DNA from 4 places in the Parafrankia discariae genome. Region 4 is predicted to be linked to each of the others. Evidence: predicted binding sites of a transcription regulator. Region 4 holds the regulator's gene; each other region holds the start of a gene.

Region 1 (5,276 bases), on a different contig from region 4:
CGGGCTCTACTCGGTGTCGGGTGAGTCGCACACCCTCGACGTCGAACCCGACGCGTTCAACATGATCTTCGGGCGGCGAGGTGCCTTCCTCTACGTGCCGGCACCGGACGGCGGTGTCTGGTGGTCGGCTCAGGTCTCGTCACGCACCCCGCCCGACCCGCGCGCGGTGGGGGTCGCCGAGCTGACCGGGATCTTCGCCGCCGAGCGGCGGGCCGCCGCCGTCCTGCGCGCGACCACCCGGGTACACGGTGGCACGCTCCTGCACACCCTGCCGCTCGTACCTCGCCACCACGACGACCGGGTCGTCCTGATCGGCGACGCCGCTCATCCCGTGGGCGCCGGGCAGGGCGGGTCGATGGCGTTGGAGGACGCCGTTGTTCTCGGGCGTGAGCTCGGCCGGCGGACCACGACGAGCGACGCGCTGGCGACCTACGACCGGCTGCGCCGCGACCGGCTCGGGAAGATGACGCGGGCCGCCAGCGCGAACCGCGACGCCAAGACGGCGGGCCCGGTGGCCGCCCGGCTCCGTGATCTGATCATGCCGATCGTCTTCCCACGGATGTACGAACGGGCGACCGGCTGGCTCTACGACTACGACCTCGGCACCCTGCCGCACGCGGCGACCGCGCCGACCGCGGGCTAGAGCTTCTCGACCGGGGCGTAGCGCAGGAGGAGGTCCTTCGTGCCGGTCTCCGCGCCGAAGTCGACCTTGGCCTGGCGGGAGTCCCCGATCCCACTCGTCGCGACGACCACACCGAGACCGAACGTGTCATGGGTGACACGGTCGCCGGGGGTGAGCTCGACGATCGGACGCGCCGCCGGGCGGCCGGGCTTCGCCCCGAACGGGGAGTTCGGCAGCTTCCCGCCGGACCCACCGGAACCGTTGCCCGTACCCGTCGACCCGCCGCCGGAGAACCGCCCACCGCCCGCGGCCGGAGCCGGCTCGGGCAGCCGCCGCCACTCGACGAGCGAATCCGGCACCTCCCCCAGAAAGCGGGACGGCGGGTTGTAGGCCGGCTGCCCCCAGGCGCTGCGCACCTGGGACCTGGTGAGATAGAGCCTGGCCCGGGCCCGGGTGACACCCACGTAGGCGAGCCGACGCTCCTCCTCCAGCCCGGTCGGATCCCCGAGCGTGCGCAGGTGCGGGAAGACGCCGTCCTCGAGACCGGTCAGGAACACGACGGGGAACTCGAGGCCCTTCGCACTGTGCAGGGTCATCAGCGTGACCACGCCGTCCGAGCCGTCGTCGTCGGGGATCTGGTCGGCGTCGGCGACGAGCGCCACCTGCTCCAGGAACTCGGCGAGCGTGCCGTCCGGGCGCCGCTCGGTGAACTCCTGGACGACCCCGACGAGCTCACGCAGGTTCTCCACCCGGCCCTGTGCCTCGATGGTGTCCTCCGTGACCAGCTCCGAGAGGTAGCCCGTCCGCTCCAGCGCCGCCTCGATCACGGCCAGCGGGCCGGCGGGCAACTGCTCGCGCAGGCCGTCGAGAAGGGCCACGAAATCGCGGATCGAGCGGGCCGACCTGGTGGCCAGGCCGGGTATCTCGTCCACCCGGGTGAGCGCGTCGGAGAAGGCGATCCGCTCCCGCTCGGCGAAGGCCGAGACCATCGCCTCCGCGCGGTCGCCGATGCCACGGCGCGGGACGTTCAGGATGCGCCGCAGGTTCACCGTGTCCGTCGGGTTCACCAGCACCCGCAGGTAGGCAAGAAGATCACGGATCTCGCGACGCTCGTAGAACCGGACGCCGCCGACGACCCGGTACGGCAGGCCGACCCGGATGAAGATCTCCTCGAACACGCGGCTCTGCGCGTTCGTCCGGTAGAAGACCGCGACGTCCGCCGGCCGGGCCAGGTTCTCGTCGCCGAGGCGGTCGATCTCCTCCGCGACGAACGCGGCCTCGTCGTGCTCGTTGTCGGCGACGAAGCCGACGATCCGCTCGCCGTCACCGGCGTCCGACCACAGGCGCTTGGGCTTGCGCTGGGCGTTGCGGGCGATGACCGCGTTCGCCGCGGAGAGGATCGTCTGGGTGGAGCGGTAGTTCTGCTCCAGCAGGATGACCGCCGCGTTCGGGAAATCCTGCTCGAACTCGACGATGTTGCGGATGTTCGCGCCACGGAAGGCGTAGATCGACTGGTCCGCGTCACCGACGACGCACAGCTCCGCGGGCGGTACGGCACCCGACGGCGGCACCGCCGCCGCGGGCCACTCCGCCCCGTCGTGCTCCGTGAAATCGTCATGCTCCGCGGAACCACCGTGCTCCGCGGAACCACCGGGGGGCGGGGCGGCGGCGGGATCCGCCGCCGGGTCGGTGCCCGCGGGCACCGGGCGGCCCACGAGCTCACGGATGAGCACGTACTGGGCGTGGTTGGTGTCCTGGTACTCGTCCACCAGGACGTGGCGGAACCGGCGCCGGTAGTGCTCGGCGACGTCCGGGAACGCCTGGAGCAGGTTGACCGTGGTCATGATCAGGTCGTCGAAGTCCAGCGCGTTCGCCTGGGTCAGCCGCTGCTGGTAGGCCGCGTACACCTCGGCGACGGTGCGCTCGATGTGGTTCGTGGCCCTGTCCCGGGCCGTCTCCCAGTCGACCAGCTCGTTCTTCAGCGCGCTGATCGCCGCGGCGAGCCCACGGGCCGTGTGCCGCTTCGGATCGAGGTCGAGATCCCTGGTGACCAGCGTGATGAGGCGCTGGGCGTCCGCCGCGTCGTAGATCGAGAAGGAGGAGGCGAAGCCGAGCCGGCCCGCTTCCGAACGCAGGATGCGCACGCAGGCGGAGTGGAAGGTACTCACCCACATCGCCCGGGTGCGGCCCCCCACGATCGCCTCGACGCGCTCCTTCATCTCACCGGCGGCCTTGTTCGTGAAGGTGATCGCCAGGATCTCGCCGGGCCGCGCGCCGCGCGCCGCGAGCAGGTACGCGATCCGGTGCGTGAGCACGCGGGTCTTGCCGGACCCGGCACCGGCGACGACCAGCAGGGGAGAGCCGGCGTGCACCACGGCGGCGCGCTGCTGCGGGTTGAGCCCCTCGAGCAGTTCGTCCGGGTCGAGCCGGGGTGCCCGGGCGCGGGCGACGCCGCCGGACTCGAGCACCGCCGGGCCGAAGGCCTCGCGGGACGCCCGCCCGCCGCCGGGACGATCACCGTGCGGCTCGTGGCCGCCCACGGTGCCCGAGCCGGCCGGGGCACCGCCGTCGACCAGGGCCCCGGGGCCGAAGGTGTCGTCGAAAAGAGTGCTCATCAGACCCCGATCGTACGTTCGACGGGCGAACCGCCCGGCGCCGCGGCCGCCCCGGCCACCACGTCATGCTGCCGGGCGGGTCCGACACTTCCATGCCCCGGTCGGGCCCTCGCGGCCGGGTCGGACGACCGCCGGGGCGAGTCGGCCGAGCAGTCCCCGCGCCGCTCGCGCGACGGCTGTCAGGCGACCGTCCGACGGCCCGCGGCGACGCCGGTCGGGTCAGCGCCGGTCGGGTCAGCGCCGGCGGCGAGCGCGGCGACCCTGGTGTCGACGGCTGGGTCGAGGTTGCCACCGGAGATCACCACCGCGGTGGGCCCGACCGCGAGCAGGGGGGCCCGCAGCAACGCGGCGACCCCCGCCGCGCCCGCGGGCTCCACCCGCTGGCCCGACCGGCGCAGCAGCACCATCGCCTCCCAGAACGCGTCCTCGTCGACCGTGACGACGTCGTCCACGAGGTGGGTGGCGAGCTCGAGGGTGAGCCGTCCGGGGGCGGCCACGGCCATCCCGTCGGCGATCGTCCCGGCCGCGGTTCCCGGCTGGTCGACGGATCCCGCCGGGCCGCCGCTGCCCGGGGGCACCGTGACACGGTGCCCGGTACGGAAGGAGGTGGCGAAGGCCGGCGCGGCGGCGGACTGGACGCCGATGACGCGGACGTCCGGGCGCAGGCCCTTGATCGCTACAGCAAGGCCACACAGAAGACCACCACCGCCGACCCCGACGATGACGGTGGCGAGGTTCGGGACCTGCTCGAGCAGTTCCAGCCCGATCGTCCCCTGCCCGGCGACGACGGCGGCGTCGTCGAAGGGATGCACCAGCAGCCGGCCGCCCGCGCTCGCGAACGCGGCCGCCGCCGCCAGTGCCGCGTCGACCCCGCCCGGGACGTACTCGACCCGGGCACCCCAGCGCCGGGTGCCGGCGACCTTCGACGGGTTGGCGCTCTCCGGCACGAAGATCGTCGCCTCGACGCCGAACCGGGCCGCGGCGAAGGCGACGCCCTGCGCGTGGTTGCCCGCGCTCGCCGCCACGACTCCCCGCTCGCGGGCGCGCGGGCCCGCGGCCGCGATCCGGTGATAGGCGCCGCGCAGCTTGAACGACCCGGTGTGCTGCTCGTGCTCACACTTGAGCCAGACTGGCGAGCCGGTGCGTCGGGTCAGGTCGGCGTCGGCCACGACCCGGGTGCGCCGGGCGACCCCCCGCAGCCCGTCGGCGGCGGCCACCACGTCGGCGACGTCGACCGCCGGCGCCCCCGTCACCCGGGCCTCGGCCGGCAGCCCGACCCCAACCGGTGCCGCGGTCCCGGCCGGCAGCGCGGCGTCCGCCGGCAACGCGGTTCCGGCCGGCAGCGTGGCACCGGACGACACCGCGACACCGGACGGCAGCGTGGCACCGTTACCCGGGCGGCACCCCGCCTCCCGGCCGGACGCGGCCGCCCGGGGCCCGAGCGTGCGTCGACTGGACGCCCTGCGCGGGCCGCCCGGCCGCAACAGCCCCGGCCGCGCTCCGACCCGGGCGGCGACCGGGGTGACCCCGGTTACGGCCGGGGCCACCGGAGCTGCCGCGGCCGGGCGATCTCCCGCGTCGTCGGCGTCAGCCGGGTCGCCCACCCGGGACGGCGAGGCGCCGGTCGCCGAGGGCCCGCTCACGGATGGTGATGTCATCGAAGATCTCCTGGGTGGCTCGGCGGCCACCTCGCTGGGGCCGCGGCAAACAAAAAAGCCCCCCGCCGTAGGGCGGAAGGGCTGGGCGCGCGACCCGTTCGAGGACGGTCACGCGCCTACGTAATCACCATGAGGTGCTGCGGCACCCCTCCAGCGTGCTCCGCGGCCCGGGCGTAGTCAAACCAGCGCCCGCACCGACGAACCACCGCCACGGCGGGCGTACGGGCCGCCGGGCGCCGGGCTTCCTCGATCCGCGGCGCCGAGCGGATCACGGACGGGTCCGGAGCCGACAGCCGTCAACCACATACGAGAACACCCTAAATGCCCCGATTCGGGAGGCGTTCGTCGTCTTTTTGCTCCACAAACAAGACTTACGGCCCA
Region 2 (5,276 bases), on a different contig from region 4:
GTTGGACGCCCCCACCGAGGATCTCGACAAGGTCTCCTTCCTCGCGTCCAAGGCCTCCCTGCCCAACGATCCACAGGGCAAGGAGTGCTGGGCCGGGCTCTCCGAGTGGATCAACGACTTCGTCGAGCGGCGGCGGGCCCGCCCACCCCGCGGTGACGTTGTCGACGCCCTGCTCAAGGCGGAGTTCGAGGGCCGACCGCTCACCCAGCAGGAGATCGTCGGCATCGTCCAGCTCGTCATCCTGGGCGGGCTGGAGACGACGGCCGGCGCACTCGGTCTGATGCTGCTGCGTTTCACCCGGCAGCCGGAGATCCCCGCCTACCTGCGCGCGCACCCCGAGCGGATTCCCGCCGGGGTGGAGGAGCTGCTGCGCCTCGACGGGCCGTTCATCGCGATCGCCCGGACCGCCACCCGGGACATCGAGCTGAACGGAAAGCGGATCAGCAAGGGCGACCGGGTCCTCATCTACTGGGCCTCGGCCAACCACGACGACGCCGAGTTCCCGAACCCGAAGGCCTTCGACGTCGACCGCTCACCGAACCGCCATCTCGCGTTCGGCGCCGGGCCGCACCGCTGCCTCGGCTCGAACGTCGCCCGGCTGAACCTGCGGATCGCCCTCGAGGAACTGCTGCGGCGGATGGACGACATCCGCCTCCGCGAGGACGCCGACATCCATTTCCATTCGACGCTCACCCGGGCGCCCCTGCATCTCCCCATCACCTTCACCCCCCGCAGAATTGACCGGTGACGACGGATGACCCCGTGGAGAACGCCCTGCTGGTCGATGACGTCCTGGACAATCCGGTCTGGGCGGCACTGACCGGACCACACGCCTCGTTCGCCGAGGCCGACAGACGGGCGCGGCGGCGGGCGCGGACCCGGACATCGTGATGCTCGGCGCCGACGACGTCCCCGAGATGCTCGACCTGACAGGGACAATGCGGCGATCAGACGAAATGCCAGGCGCGCGTCACTGGCCCGGCGATGTCCACGGTGACCGTGTCTCCCTGACTCGCGGCGACCTGGCCGAGCCGGTACGGGTAGGCCCAGGAGTGCCGTGGTACCCATCGCGGTGGCGAGCCAGCCAGCCGACGTCATCGCCGAGCAGGTTGCGGCACAGATCGAGAACGCTCCAGCCAGGGCACGGGCGTCGGGCGCTCACGGGCAAACAGCTCCGCCGCGTCCTCCACGGGGCTGCCGGCGGTCATCACCAGCCGATCGTCCGTCCTCCGGCTATCCCACGGCAACCGTATTTGCCGCCACAAAGATCTAAAGACGGTGCCGACCCCGGCCCTGAAGCCGGCGGCGAGCTTGGTGTAGGTGTGTCCGCAGCGCGGGTGTACCAGCATGAGCAGGGCTTGGCGGTCCACGGGCAGGCGCCGCCAGCGGGTGCCGCGTTCGCGGCGGCGGGTGTTCAGCAGGTCGGTGAGGAAGCACAGGGTGCGGGTGGACAGGGCGGTCTCGGTCGACAACCCGTCTACCAGGAGCTTCACCTCTTCCCAGACCCGGCCTCAACGCCCGCACTGCCGCGATCAGCCAGGTCGACAAAGGTCCACGGTGTTTCCCGACGATTCACCGCCGCCCGCTTTCGCCGTTCCAGCGCTTTTCTGTGGTTCGATGTATGAGTGAGGGTTGGTGACAAGCGTCGCCCCGAACGGACCCTTCCAGACAAAGATCCCTTCCTGCGGCTGGGTCACCTCCCAACGACCAGAATGTTTCATACGGTGGTGCTTGCGACACACCGGTCCGAGATTCCGGGTGAGCGTCGGCCCACCGCATCCGTGCGCGACCGTGTGATCGATGTCGGCACGTTGCGACGTACGCGCGCACCCCGGGAAGACACAGTCACGGTTTCGCGCCCGGACGTGGCGGGCCTGGGCCGCGGTCGGGAAACGCCGGTCGGCGATCTCCACCAGCGCGCCTTGAGGATCAGTGAGGATCCGCCGCCATGTCGACCCCGGCCGGGCAGCCATCTCCCGGGCCACTGCGGCGGGAATCGGACCGTATCCGACGATCTCCCCAGGCTCCTCCGCCAACCCCAGCAGGACCGTCACCGGGACCACGACCTGCACCTCGCACGGCAACGGCACCGCGTGCTCGGCACGCCCGCAGAGCAGATCGACCAAGACATCCGCGCGGATCTGATCACGGCTACGGGAATCCCCGGCAGCCCGGCACGCGGCGATCCCCTGCGCGATCAGATCAACCCGCCGGTAGCAGGCCGCCGCCTCCTCGGCCGGCAGCACCGCGGACAGGCAACTGACCCCGTCCTCCCCCGGCGACACCCACACCCGCCGTTCCTTCTTCCGCTCCTGTGCCCGTTCGGCCGCCCCGGCCGGGTCCAGCCTGTGCACGGCACGGCGGCACCCCTCGGTGAACGCCCCCCGGTTCACCCGCGCACCACCAGCCAGCACCCGCGCCTCGACCTGCGCCGCGAGCGAGTCGTCCAACGGGCGCACCGCGTTCTCCAGGGAGCGCAGTCGCTGCAGATCCAAGATGCCGGTACTCAGCGCCTCCAACGCGTGGGGCAGCCGGCTCGCCACCGTGCACGCGAACAGCAGCTGACTCGCCGCGGACTGCGGAGACACCCCCAGCACCGCCGCGACCTCCTCCGGCGCGAACTCCTCGAACAGAACCTCCCCGCCCGCTGTCGGGGGCCGCAGGCTGGCGAACTGCGCCAACAGCGTCAACAGATCCGCGTTCCCCGCCGCGATCGACCGCACGGCCGCGCCGATCCCCGCCAGCAGCGCACGCACCCGTGCTTCGAACACTCCCTCCTGATCCGACGACTCGACCGGGCTCGCACCACCCTCGTCGACCTCCGCACTCCGCATGGCTGTCACTCCGCAAACGGCTGTCGTTCCGCAAGCTTTCATGGCACAGACATCCACCTCGCGACCTTATCGAACATACATTCGATACTAGAGGTGCGCACCCCATCCCGACAAGATCGAATCCGACGAGACCACGCCGAGTTCACATTCGCCGCGATGGATTCCGCGTTTCGAGCAACAAACAGGAGGTGAAATCTACGGAATGGCTGATGTTTCCCATTGACGTGGTAGCGGCGAGACGCCCGAGGTCCCGCGGGTGCAAGCTTTGCCGAGACCGCCAGTTTGAGACGGAGGCCATAAGGAACATCCGGAGGAGGCACACCTCGCACATCCCGTTTCCACCCTCGGATAGCCGATATCTTTCCGGCCGGGCCGGGCCCGTAGTCCTCGAACGAGCAATTCGACAGGGTCACCGTGAGCGCGGTCCCATATGGCGGCGGTTCCGAGCGGGAACGGACAGTCCGGGCGGAGAAAGATATCGGGGAAAATATATTGAGCCGGGCCTCCGTCTGGCTTCCGATGTTTGTTCGTCGAGCGGCGGACGGATCAGTCGTCAGGCGATACCGCCGGCCGGCGCGGCAGTACCGGGTGCGCGGCAGTACCGGGTACGCGGCAGTACCGGGTACGGCGGTGTGCGGCACTCGTGAACGGTCTCCGCTCGGGTCAACCGCAGCGTGGCAGGACCGTCGACCGGGGATCCCGCGCCACGGATCCAGCCACGCAGGCCCGCGGGTCCGATTTGATCTGCGCTCGTCGCCTCGCGCGGCGGCGGACCGCTCGAGACCCGGTGGGCGAGCGACACGGCGGACGCAGGGGTGGGGTGCCGGGCCCTCCAGTTCCCACGGACCACCGACATCGACCGTGCTCCGAGATGCCCGCGGCCTGCGAGGGGGTCCCGGATCCACGGAACACCATGATCCACTTAGCTGTGGACGGCGGGATTCGGACGACGGGGTCCGGACGGCTGAGGTGCGCACGGCCACGACGTCGAGCAGGCGACGTGTGCGGGAGCAGCGGAACTCAGGACCACACCGTTGGTGAGCGCCCGGTGGTGGTGGCCGAGGGTGACGGATTGTTGAGTGTCAGCCAGGGTTGCTTCGTAACAAGGTTGCGAAGATGAAACCGGCGCCGACCGGCGGTAGCGCCGCTACGGCAACACGCCACCCGGAGTCCGGCAGGTCCCCGGCGCGGGCGGTGAATGTGGGGTGGGGGCTCGATGGGGGACGTACGTGCAACGGCACGAAGCAGGTAACGCGCCGCCGACAGCGGACGCGGGTCGGGACAGTTTCGACGCGCACCAGAACGTCGGCGCCCAGGAAACCACCGGCACACGCCGGAACACCGGCTCGGGCCGGAAGGCCGACCCAGACCGGAAAGCCGACCCAGGCCTGAAGATCGGCCCAGACCGGAAGGCCGGAGCAGGCCGGTCGGCCAGGCCAGGCCCGGCGGCCGCACCAGAGCGCAAGACCACGCCAGAGCGCAAGACCGCGACGGGTCAGCAGGCCGGGTCCGGCCGGTCGGCCAGGCCAGGCCCGGCGGCCACACCAGAGCGCAAGACCACGCCAGAGCGCAAGACCGCGCCAGAGCGCAAGACCGCGGCGGGTCAACAGGCCGGGTCCGGCCGGTCGGCCAGGCCAGGTCGAGCTGCCGTGCCGGGGCGGAGCGCCGGGCCCGGCCGGAACAACGACTCGGCCCCGAGCACGGGCGGAAGCAGGGCGACCGGCATGAGCCGGAGAGCCGCCGCCCCAGGCGACGTGGTGACCGACACCGTCGAGGTCATCACCGCTCAGGACATCACCACCGGGGCCACCACCGCCGAGATCGCCGGCACCACCTCCGAGACGGGCACCACCTCCGAGACGGGCACCGCCTCCGAGACGGGCACCGCCTCCGAGACGGGCACCGCCTCCGAGACGGAGACCGCGTCCGGATCAGGCACCGACCCGGTACCTTCAGGCGGAGTCGCCTACGGAGGCGGCGCGGACACGGATGGAGCCGGTGAACGTCTCGGTGAGGCCGACGATGGTCGCGGCGGCGCCGGCTTGAACGGTGCCGGGACGGGCGGGCCCGCCGGGAGTGGTGCGGACAGGGACGTGATGGCTCGGACCCGGCCATATGAGCTCCCCGCGGCGCCGCACTCGCCGATGCGGCCGGAAAAGACTCTCGCCAGCCCGGCGGTTCGGACCAGCCCGGCGACTCAAACCAGTACCGCGACTCGGGTCGACTCAGCGGCTCAGACCGGCCCCCCCGGCCTGGGCGGCGCCGTGAGCGAAGGCGGGAGCTCGGCTGGAAGCACCGGCGAGAGTCCCGTTCCGGCCGGGCCTGAGCCCGGGGCCGGGAGCCGGGGGAAGGACGGCCACCGCGGCGGTAGTCACCGCGGTGGGGCGGCCCGCCGCGGTGGGCCACGCCGACGGCGTCGCCGCTCAGTGTTCGGGGTCGCCG
Region 3 (5,276 bases), on a different contig from region 4:
TCGGTGCCGGCGGCGCTCGGCGTGACGAACGAGACCTTCCTCGTCTACACCGCGAACGCGCTGGCGATCCTCGGGCTGCGATCGCTGTTCTTCCTCCTCTCCGGGCTGATGGAGAAGTTCCACCACCTGGCGACCGGGCTGGCCGTGATCCTCGCCTTCATCGGCGTGAAGATGCTGCTCACCGATGTCTGGCACATGCCGATCTGGCTGTCCCTCGTGGTGATCGCGGTGGTGCTGGCCGGGTCGATCGTCTGGTCGCTGGCGACGGAGCCGCCGGCCGCGGACGCGGACGACGGCCAGGACGACCACGGCCACGGCGGGGCCGGCGGGATCGGCGCCGGCGATCGTCCGGTGACCGGCGCGGACACCCGGGTCGACACCCGGGTCGACGCGCCGGCGGCCAACGTGGCGGACCCCGGACGTTAGTCGCCGGCGGCGGGGCGGGCCCGGTTCAGGCGGGCCCGGTCCGGGCCGGCCGGCGGGCTTCGCCCCGCGTCGCCGTGGGCGGGTCCGGGCCGGCCCGGCCTGGCCTGGTGGGGCCGCGGGCGGCTTCCGGACGGCGGGTCCGCCGGGCCGGCGAGAGCTGCTCATTATTAATACGAATTAATACTCGGCGACGCGCCGATTGTCCTGTGGGTGACACCGTGGCGCTCACGTTAGTGTTTTGTGGCAGCCGGGATCGTCCGGGTGTCCCAAATCCCTCTGTTTCTCGTCCAAGGCGGACTATGCATAACCTTTTGGCCGTTGTTGTCTCCTATGGTGGATCACCGCAGCTCCACTGTCTTCTGGCGACCCTGGCCGAGGTTTCCGGCTGCCGGGTCGCCCTGGTCGAGAACCGACCCGGCACGGTGCACGACGACCTGCCCGCGGACGTCGAGCTGTACGAGGGGCACGGGAACGTCGGCTACGGAACGGCGGTGAACATCGCCGTGCTCCGTGCGCTGCGGCCCGGGCCGGCCCGGGAGCCGGGGTCCGGGTCCCCACCCGAGTGGCTGCTCGTCGTGAACAGCGATGTGACCATGCCCGGCGGCACCCGGGACCTGCTTCCCGACGTCCTCGGGTCGATGCCCGCCGACGCGGACGTGGTGGGTTTCCCGGTGTGGGGCGACAACGGCGGCTCCGGCCGGAGCACGGCGGTGCTTCCCAACATCCGGACGAATGCGTACACGGCGGTGCGCGGTGAGGCCGCCGCGGTCGAACGCTGGCCCGAGCTCTGCTATCCCGTCGGGGCTTTCTTCGCGATTCGTACCCAGACTTTCCTGCGACTGGGCGGTTTCGACCCGTCCTACTGGATGTACTACGAGGAAACCGACCTGTTCGCCCGTCTGCGCGCCGCGGGTGGCCGTATCGCCTGGATCGACGACTGCTGCCATGTCACCCACATCGGCGGTGGGACGGTCGGCCGGGCCGGCCTGATGTACGCCGAACTCGGCCGCTCGGCCGCCATCTACGCGCGGCGCCACGGCGACACGCTCGGCCGGGGCTGGCTCGCCGTCCACATGGCGCAGCTCGTGGCGCTGGCGCTGCGCAAGCTCGCGACCGGCCGGGCCGACGACGCGTTGCGCGCCTCCCGGATCCTGTCCGGCCTGGTGACGGGTCTGGCCCAGCCGCGCTGGGAGCCCGCCACCCGGTCCCGCTGGCGGGCCGTTCCGGTCGGCACCCGCCATGACCTGGGCCGGCTGGACACCGCGGCGCCCGGGGCCGGCGCGCCCGGAGAGATACCGGCTCCCCGGGTGTCCCTCACGTCCCACCCGGACCGGTCGTCACAGGTGACCGCCGGGTACCGCTGACGGTCCGGCGCGTCACCAGCCGCGGGAGCGCCACTCGGCCAGGTGCGGGCGCTCGGCGCCGAGCGTGGTGTCCTTTCCGTGGCCCGGATAGATCCAGGTCCGGTCGGGCAGCGGACCGAACACCTTGGCCTCGAGGCCGTCCATCAGGGTGGCGAAGGCGGCGGCGTCCCCGAAGGTGTTCCCGGGGCCACCGGGGAACAGGCAGTCGCCGGTGAACAGGTGCGGGGCGGCGCCGTCCCGGTCGTAGAGCAGGGCCACCGACCCGGGCGTGTGCCCGACGAGGTGCACGACCCGCAGGGTGACCTCGCCCACGCGCACCTCGTCGCCGTCGACGACCGGGTCCGTCGTCGGGACCGGGATGGCGGGCACGTCGAGCGGGTGCGCCACGGTGCGCGCCCCGGTCGCGGCCACGACGTCCTCGAGCGCCTGGACGTGGTCACCGTGCCGGTGCGTCGTCACCACGGTCGCCAGCCCGCCGTCGCCGACGAGGCGCAGCAGAGTGTCGGTCTCGTTCGCCGCGTCGACGAGCAGCTGCTCGCCGGTCGCGGCGCAGCGCAGGAGATAGCAGTTGTTGTCGAAGGGGCCGACCGCCACCTTGGTGATCGTGAGGTCCGGAAGCTCGCGGGTGTCCGCCGGCCCGCCGACGGTGACCTCGCCCGTGTATCCGGCGCCGATGTTCATCACGGTTCTCCTCGATCTCTGTGTGGCCTGGTCCGCGCGGATCGTCCGGCCCCGGACCGCCGCGGTGGCGGCCCGGCGGCGTGGAGTGACCCACGGAGCGCGTCCATTCTGATCGGCGTGACCGCCGTGTGTCCTGGTCGGAACAACGATGTGGGCTGCGAGGTTCCCTCGCCGGAGCCGGGCCTGGCCGGTGCGGGCGCGTCGGCCCGGGCGTGTAGCGTCGGACGGGTTCGAACGCGCGTTTGATCCGGCGCCGCCGTGGCACCCATGCCCGGGCGCCACCCACACCCGACCGAAGACCACGAGGGACCTGACGATGGCTGACCGTCTTGTCGTCCGCGGAGCACGTGAGCACAACCTTCGTGACGTCGATCTCGACCTGCCCAGGGACGGCCTGGTCGTCTTCACCGGGCTGTCGGGCTCGGGCAAGTCGAGCCTCGCCTTCGACACGATCTTCGCGGAGGGGCAGCGCCGGTACGTCGAGTCGCTCTCGGCCTACGCCCGCCAGTTCCTCGGCCAGATGGACAAGCCGGACGTCGACTTCATCGAGGGCCTGTCACCGGCGGTCTCGATCGACCAGAAGTCCACCTCGCGCAACCCGCGCTCGACGGTGGGCACGATCACCGAGGTCTACGACTACCTGCGGCTGCTTTACGCGCGGGTCGGCCATCCACACTGCCCGAAGTGTGGCCGCCCGATCGCCCGGCAGACCCCGCAGCAGATCGTCGACCGCCTCCTCGAGCTCCCCGAGGGCACCCGCTTCCAGGTGCTGGCGCCGGTCGTGCGCGGTCGCAAGGGCGAGTACGCCGACCTCTTCGCCGAGCTGCAGAGCTCCGGCTTCGCCCGGGTCCGGGTGGACGGCACCGTCGTCGCGCTCACCGAGCGTCCCAAGCTCGAGAAACAGCGCAAGCACACGATCGAGGTCGTGGTCGACCGGCTCGCCGCGAAGGAGTCGGCCAAGCGCCGCCTCACCGACTCCATCGAGACGGCGCTCAAGCTCGGCAGCGGCCTGGTGCTGCTCGACTTCGTCGACCGCGACCCGGCCGACCCCGACCGCGAGCGGATGTACTCCGAGCATCTGGCCTGCATGTACGACGACCTCTCCTTCGAGGAGATGGAGCCGCGGTCGTTCTCGTTCAACTCGCCGTTCGGGGCCTGCCAGGAGTGCACCGGGCTGGGGACCCGCAAGGAGGTCGACCCCGACCTCGTCGTGCCCGACCCGACGCTCTCGCTCGCCGAGGGCGCGATCCAGCCGTGGGCCGGCGGGCACAACAAGGAGTACTTCGAGCGGCTGCTGACGGCGCTCAGCGAGGACCTCAGCTTCCGGATGGACACCCCGTGGGAGGGGCTGCCGGAACGCGCCCGCAAGGCGATCCTGCACGGCAGCGGCGAGACCGAGATCCACGTCGGCTACACGAACCGCTACGGCCGCAAGCGCTCCTACTACACGTCCTTCGAGGGCGTGATGGCCTTCCTGCGCCGCCGGCACTCGGACGCCGAGTCCGACACCAGCCGCGAGCGCTACGAGGGCTACATGCGTGACGTGCCCTGCCCGGCGTGCCGGGGCGCCCGGCTCAAACCGGAGTCGCTGGCCGTCACCCTCGGCGGCCGCTCCATCGCCGAGGTCTCCGGGATGTCGATCGGGGAGTGCGCGGGCTTCCTGCGTGAGGTCGAGCTCAACGAGCGGGAGCAGACCATCGCCGGGCGGGTTCTCAAGGAGATCGACGCCCGGCTCGCCTTCCTGCTGGACGTCGGCCTCGACTACCTGTCGCTGAACCGCTCCGCCGGCACGCTCGCCGGTGGGGAGGCCCAGCGCATCCGCCTCGCCACCCAGATCGGCTCGGGGCTGGTCGGCGTGCTCTACGTGCTCGACGAGCCGTCGATCGGCCTGCACCAGCGGGACAACCGCCGTCTCATCCAGACCCTCGTCCGGCTGCGCGACCTCGGCAACACGCTGATCGTCGTGGAACACGACGAGGACACGATCCGCGCCGCGGACTGGGTGGTGGACATCGGCCCCGGCGCCGGCGAGCACGGCGGTCGGGTGGTCGTCTCCGGCCCGGTCGAGGAGCTGCTGAGCAGCGAGGAGTCGATGACCGGCGCCTACCTCTCCGGCCGGCGGCAGATCCCGGTGCCCGACATCCGCCGCGCGCCGACGAAGTCGCGTTCGCTGACCGTGCACGGCGCCCGGGAGCACAACCTCCGGGACGTGACGGTGTCGTTCCCGCTCGGCTGCCTGGTGGCCGTCACCGGCGTCTCCGGCTCGGGCAAGTCGACACTGGTCAACGACATCCTCGCCAGCGTGCTCGCGAACCACCTCAACGGCGCCCGCGAGGTACCGGGCCGGCACCGCACGGTGTCCGGTCTCGAGCACCTCGACAAGGCGGTCCGGGTCGACCAGTCACCGATCGGCCGCACGCCCCGGTCCAACCCGGCGACCTACACCGGCGTGTTCGACCACATCCGCCGGCTGTTCGCGGAGACGACCGAGGCGAAGGTCCGCGGGTACCTGCCGGGCCGGTTCTCGTTCAACGTCAAGGGCGGCCGGTGCGAGGCCTGCTCCGGCGACGGCACCATCAAGATCGAGATGAACTTCCTGCCGGACGTCTACGTTCCGTGCGAGGTCTGCGCGGGCGCCCGGTACAACCGGGAGACGCTGGAGGTGCACTTCAAGGGCCGCAACATCGCCGAGGTGCTCGACATGCCGATCGAGGAGGCCGCGGAGTTCTTCGCGGCGGTCCCGGCGATCGCCCGGCACCTGCGCACGCTCAACGACGTCGGGCTCGGCTACGTCCGGCTCGGCCA
Region 4 (5,276 bases):
AGTCGGCAGGCGGCCCACCGGCCCGGGTTCGTGGGGCCGGCGCGAATCGGGCTGGATGACTGGTGGGACGCCCGGATCCCGGTTCCGGGACCTCGGGCCGGCCGTCAGGGGCCGGCCGCCGCCCGTGGGCCCGTGGTCACCGGAACGACGACGGCTGAGGCCCGGGTGGCCGCCGACACCGCGGTCGGCTTCCCGGCGGCGGGCGGCTCGCCGCTGCCAGCCGACTCGGCGCGCAGGGCCGCGATCGCCGCCTCGAAGTCGCCGAGCGACTCGAACGCCAGATAGACGGAGGCGAAGCGGAGATAGGCCACCTCGTCCAGCTCCCGGAGGGGGCCGAGGATCGCTCGGCCGACATCCTCGGCGGCCACCTCCGCGGAACCCGAGGAGCGCACCGTCTCCTCGACCCGCTCCGCCAGCAGCGCCAGATCGTCCGACCGGACGGGGCGGCCCTGGCACGCCTTGCGCACTCCCACGATCACCTTCGCGCGGCTGAAGGGCTCGGTGGCCCCGCTGCGCTTACGGACCCGCAAGGAGGCCTCCTCCATGGTCGTGAACCGACGGCCACAGGCCGGACACGACCGCCGGCGCCGGATCGCGGCGCCTTCCTCGGCCTCCCTGCTGTCGACGACACGGCTGTCGGGATGCCGGCAGAAAGGGCACCGCATGGTCCGCTCCCCTCAACCCCGGGCAGGCTGGCCCTGCCGCCCGCGGGGTGCGTCCGACTGGGTTCCGTCACTTCGACCGACGGCCCTGTGGACAGACGGTCAAGGCTCTGTGGATTACCTGTGCAACAACCTGTGGATGACTTGCGGTGCTGCAACTACAAGATGTTGTGTCCACCGTAGCGCACACCACCGACAGATCCGACACCGGCCCCTCCGGCGCGTGTGGTCCTCGGGTGTGTTTTCGCCAGCCCGCGCCGACGCCACGACAGGCCGTGACACCGGCCCGACACACCCTCGGCGGCGACAGCCGGACGTGCCCCCGGCAGGGGCCATCCGCGACATCTGGCACGCCGAGCGCACCGGGCACGCCGAACCGCCGCGCTGTCGAGCCCTCGGGGCCCAGGGGCCGCGGCAGGGGAGCCGGGTCAGGGCAGCCGGAGCTCCTGACCGGGCATGAGCGTCACCGTGTCGAGGCCGTTCAGGGTCATGAGCCCGCGGACGGTGTCGCGGGCGTCCGCCTCGGGGGCGACGTCGTGGGCGATCTCCCAGAGCGTCTCCCCGGACCGGACGACGTGCGTCCGGTAGCTCACCGGGACGCCGGTGAACGCCTGTGACGTGGTCACCAGCGCCAGAGAGAAGACCAGGCCGAGCAGGGTGCTCGCCAGCGCCACCACGACGATCCGGCCGCGCCTGGTCAGCCGCAGCGGCGGCCGGGCGCCCGGCCTCCCCCGCCGGCCGGCCCGCGACCCGGGTCGCGGACGGGGCCGCGGACGAGGCGGACGAGGTTGTGGGCGAGGTCGCGGGCCGGGGGCCGGCTCGGCCGGGGCCAACCCGACGGCGGCCACACGCCACCACATCCCGGGCATCTCTATGACGCTGGCCCCGCGTCCTCCGGCCCCCTCGGACCTCGACTCACCGCGCCGCCCGGACTCGCCAGGCGGGGCCGTGGCGACGGGAGCCGCCACCGGCAGACCACACCGGGCGCCACGAGAGCGGACCGGGTGCCCTACCGGCACGCGACCCACACCGCGCACCGCCACCCCCCGCACCCCGCGACCACGAACGGCGACTCCGCCCACCGCGGCCCCGCGCACACCGCGCGCTCCGCGCACGCCCCGCGCACCCGTCGCCACCCGCGGACCCTGCCGCGCCGCGCAGCCGCGGGACACCGGGTGACCCCGTCGAACCGACGCATTCCCACCGGCCGCACCGCCACCGTCGGTCATGCCAACCTCCCAGGCACGAACACTTGTTCGATCGAACGCCTGAGCGATTCTTGCACGGCCGCCACGCACACTTCCCCCGACACGCTCGAACAGACGTTTGAGATTCGGCGATCGGCCGACTACCGTCAAGGACGATCAGTTGTGGACGATCGTGCGAGATCGACCGCGAGATGGACCGCGAGATGGACCGAGCACGAAGGACCCCACCAAACCGATCAGCCGAACCGATAAAAAGTTACTAATCGGACAAAGCATTGGAACGACCGGGTGGGTGTTGGCGGAGCCGGGCCGTCGACCACCCGGTCCGCGGCAGCCGCCGGTGGCATCATCCACCAGGCGGAAGCATCGACAGGAGAGCGGTAGGCGATGACCAGCCAGGAACGGGGTACCCGCCGAGGTGACACCCGTGGCAACGTGCGGGACTTCCCCGACAGCCCCGCGGACGCCTCGGGCCTGACGCAACGGCAGAAGAAGGTACTCGAGGTCATCCGGTCCGCGGTGGAGCGGCGCGGATACCCGCCGAGCGTCCGGGAGATCGGCGAGGCCGTCGGCCTGACCAGCACCAGCAGCGTGGCGCACCAGCTCAAGGTGCTGCAGGAGAAGGGGTTCCTCCGGCGCGACCCGAACCGGCCGCGGGCGATGGAGGTGCTTCCGATCGGCGGGGCGAAGACCGGCGGGCGCTCCCGCGCGGGTGCCGCGGCGGCACCCGCCGGGGCCACGGCGCTGGAGGCCGGCACGCCGACCTACGTCCCGCTGGTGGGGCGGATCGCGGCCGGCGGGCCGATCCTCGCCGAGCAGGCGATCGAGGACATCTACCCGCTGCCGAAGGAGATCGTCGGCGAGGGCACCCTGTTCCTGCTCAGGGTGGTCGGCCAGTCGATGATCAACGCCGCCATCTGTGACGGTGACTTCGTCGTCGTCCGGCAGCAGCCGGTGGCCGACAACGGCGAGATCGTCGCGGCGATGATCGACGGAGAGGCCACGGTCAAGCGGTTCCGGCAGCGGGACGGCCGGGTGTGGCTGGCGCCGGAGAACCCCACCTTCTCGGACATCCCGGCCGAGGACGCGACCATCCTCGGCCGGATCGTGGCGGTGATGCGCCGGGTCTGATCCCGGCGCGCGGCCGGCCGGGCAGGGCGTGACAGGCACCGGTCAGACGTCGGACGTCTGACCGGTGCGGTGTTCAGGCCGGGCGGCGGTGTTCAGCCGGCTGGTCCAGCCACCAGCCGCCCAGCGAGGCTGGCTGGCAGGGCCGGGCGGCTGTCAGGGCCGGTGTCAGGCGCGGAACGGCTCCAGCTCGGCCGCCAGGCCCACCGGCACACGTGCGGCGACCTCGGTGCCCCTGCCGGTGTGCTCGACCCGGAGCACCTCGCCGATCTGGTGGATGCGGGAGACGAGATCGCCCCTGGTGTAGGGGACCAGCAGCGACATCTCGACCTCCGGGTGCGGTATCCGCGCCGAGAGCGCGTCCACCAGCTCCTGCAGCCCCGCCCCGGACCGGGCCGAGACGAAGACGGCGTCCGGCACCGCCTGGCGCAGGACGGCGAGCGTGGTCGGGTCGACCGCGTCCGTCTTGTTGACCACGATGAGCTCGGGGACCCCGGCCGCGTCGATCTCGGCGAGCACCTCGCGCACGGCCGAGATCTGCCCCATCGGGTCCGGGGCCGAGCCGTCGACGACGTGCAGGACGAGGTCGGCGTCCACCACCTCCTCGAGCGTCGAGCGGAACGCCTCGACGATCTGGTGCGGCAGGTGGCGCACGAAGCCGACCGTGTCGGCCAGGGTGAACACCCGGCCGTCGGGCAGCGTGGCCCGGCGCACCGTCGGGTCGAGGGTCGCGAACAGCGCGTCCTCGACCAGGACACCCGCCCCGGTCAGCCGGTTGAGCAGCGACGACTTCCCGGCGTTGGTGTAGCCGGCGATCGCGACGGCGGGAACGGCGCCGCGGCGGCGCGACGACCGCTTCGTCGCCCGGACGGTGGCCATCCCGGTGAGCTCACGGCGCAGCCTGGTGATGCGCGCGCGCAGCCGCCGACGGTCGGTCTCGATCTTCGTCTCACCGGGGCCGCGGGTACCGATCGGTGCCCGGCCGCCGCTGGCGGCCTGCCGGGACATCGACTCACCCCAGCCACGCAGCCGCGGCAGCATGTACTGCAGCTGGGCGAGCTCGACCTGCGCCTTGCCCTCGCGCGAGGTCGCGTGCTGGGCGAAGATGTCGAGGATCAGCGCCGTCCGGTCGATCACCTTGACCTTGACGACCTCCTCGAGCTGGCGCAGCTGGCCGGGGGTCAGCTCGCCGTCGCAGATCACCGTGTCCGCGCCGGTCGCCAGCACGATCTCGGCCAGCTCCTTGGCCTTGCCGGAGCCGACGAAGGTCGCCGCGTCGGGCCGGTCCCGGCGCTGCACGAGCGCGTCGAGCACCACCGACCCGGCGGTGGTCGCGAGCGCGGCCAGCTCCGCCATGGACGCCTCGGCCTCGACCTGCGAGCCCGACGTCCACACCCCGATCAGAACGACCTGTTCCAGGCGGAGCTGGCGGTACTCGACCTCGGTGACGTCCTCGAGCTCGGTGGTGAGGCCCGGGACGCGGCGCAGCGCGCCACGGTCCGCCAGGTCGAGCCCGTCGCCCTCCTCGTCGAAGAACGAGAACCCGTCGGTCTCGGCCAGGGCGAGCGCGGTGACGTCACGACCCTCGTGACCCTCGTGGTCGTCGTGACCGTCGCTTCCGTCGGAACGCAGTTTCAGATGCCGGGTGGACGCCACAGCGGCGTCAGCGCGAAGACTCATACCATCCGTTCTCAACGCGGCACGGTGACCGCGTCATTCCAGTCCGCCCCGGCCGGGACGGCACTGCCTCGCCCCGCCGGCCGGGCGAACCCGGCCGACGGAACACCGTCGCCCTCAGCGTGACACGGCGTACCCACGATCGCGAGCCCTTTACCAGGCGGCGCCCGCCACGGGCGACATCGGCGGATCCGCACCGGACACCCGGCGGTCCACACCCGACCCCGCCCGGCCGCTCCCGGCCCCGCTCAGCCGGCGCCGACAGCGCTCGGACGCCGCTCGCCGCCGGGAGCCACCGGGACGGGACCACCCGCCGCGCGCAGCCAGTCGGGACGAAGGACACCGTCCGACACCAGCACGGCCGGGCCACTGAGCAGGACGGTCGACTCCCGCCAGCCGACGGTCAACCGCCCGCCGGGCAGATCGACCGCGACCCGCGCGGGCGGCCCGACGTCGTTGCGGGTCGCCCAGGCCACGGCGACGGCACAGGCGCCGGTGCCGCAGGACGCGGTCTCACCGACGCCCCGCTCGAAGACCCGCATGGCGACCCCGTCCGGGGCCGGTACGACCACCTCGACGTTCACGCCCTCGGGGAAGGCGG

What was found. The regulator LexA, encoded in region 4, represses DNA repair genes until DNA is damaged. The targets are predictions, from matches to a motif close to CGAACNNNNGTTCG.
Region 1: a site for LexA is predicted at 3,245-3,258, ahead of pcrA (DNA helicase PcrA). Genes of this name have one in related genera too.
Region 2: a site for LexA is predicted at 2,905-2,918, ahead of B056_RS0109835 (HNH endonuclease signature motif containing protein). Genes of this name have one in related genera too.
Region 3: a site for LexA is predicted at 2,703-2,716, ahead of uvrA (excinuclease ABC subunit UvrA). Genes of this name have one in related genera too.

What each region holds. Positions count from the first base shown of each region.
Region 1 covers NZ_KB891252.1:38,719-43,994, forward strand. The annotation lists gene B056_RS0127550 (FAD-dependent oxidoreductase) at 1-643, shown strand, start outside; gene pcrA (DNA helicase PcrA) at 640-3,237, opposite strand; gene B056_RS0127560 (pyridoxal-phosphate dependent enzyme) at 3,417-4,895, opposite strand.
Region 2 covers NZ_KB891181.1:35,251-40,526, reverse strand. The annotation lists gene B056_RS0109850 (cytochrome P450) at 1-748, shown strand, start outside; gene B056_RS42630 (hypothetical protein) at 745-891, shown strand; partial or broken gene B056_RS44295 (IS5/IS1182 family transposase) at 1,269-1,472, opposite strand; gene B056_RS0109835 (HNH endonuclease signature motif containing protein) at 1,533-2,834, opposite strand; gene B056_RS43555 (hypothetical protein) at 4,621-4,773, opposite strand; gene B056_RS0109820 (glycoside hydrolase family 26 protein) at 5,261-5,276, shown strand, end outside.
Region 3 covers NZ_KB891219.1:259,932-265,207, forward strand. The annotation lists gene B056_RS0118190 (TerC family protein) at 1-426, shown strand, start outside; gene B056_RS0118195 (glycosyltransferase family 2 protein) at 726-1,790, shown strand; gene B056_RS0118200 (MBL fold metallo-hydrolase) at 1,803-2,471, opposite strand; gene uvrA (excinuclease ABC subunit UvrA) at 2,788-5,276, shown strand, end outside.
Region 4 covers NZ_KB891241.1:188,149-193,424, reverse strand. The annotation lists gene nrdR (transcriptional regulator NrdR) at 105-665, opposite strand; gene B056_RS44745 (LysM peptidoglycan-binding domain-containing protein) at 1,091-1,336, opposite strand; gene lexA (transcriptional repressor LexA) at 2,258-3,001, shown strand; gene hflX (GTPase HflX) at 3,167-4,678, opposite strand; gene dapF (diaminopimelate epimerase) at 4,924-5,276, opposite strand, start outside.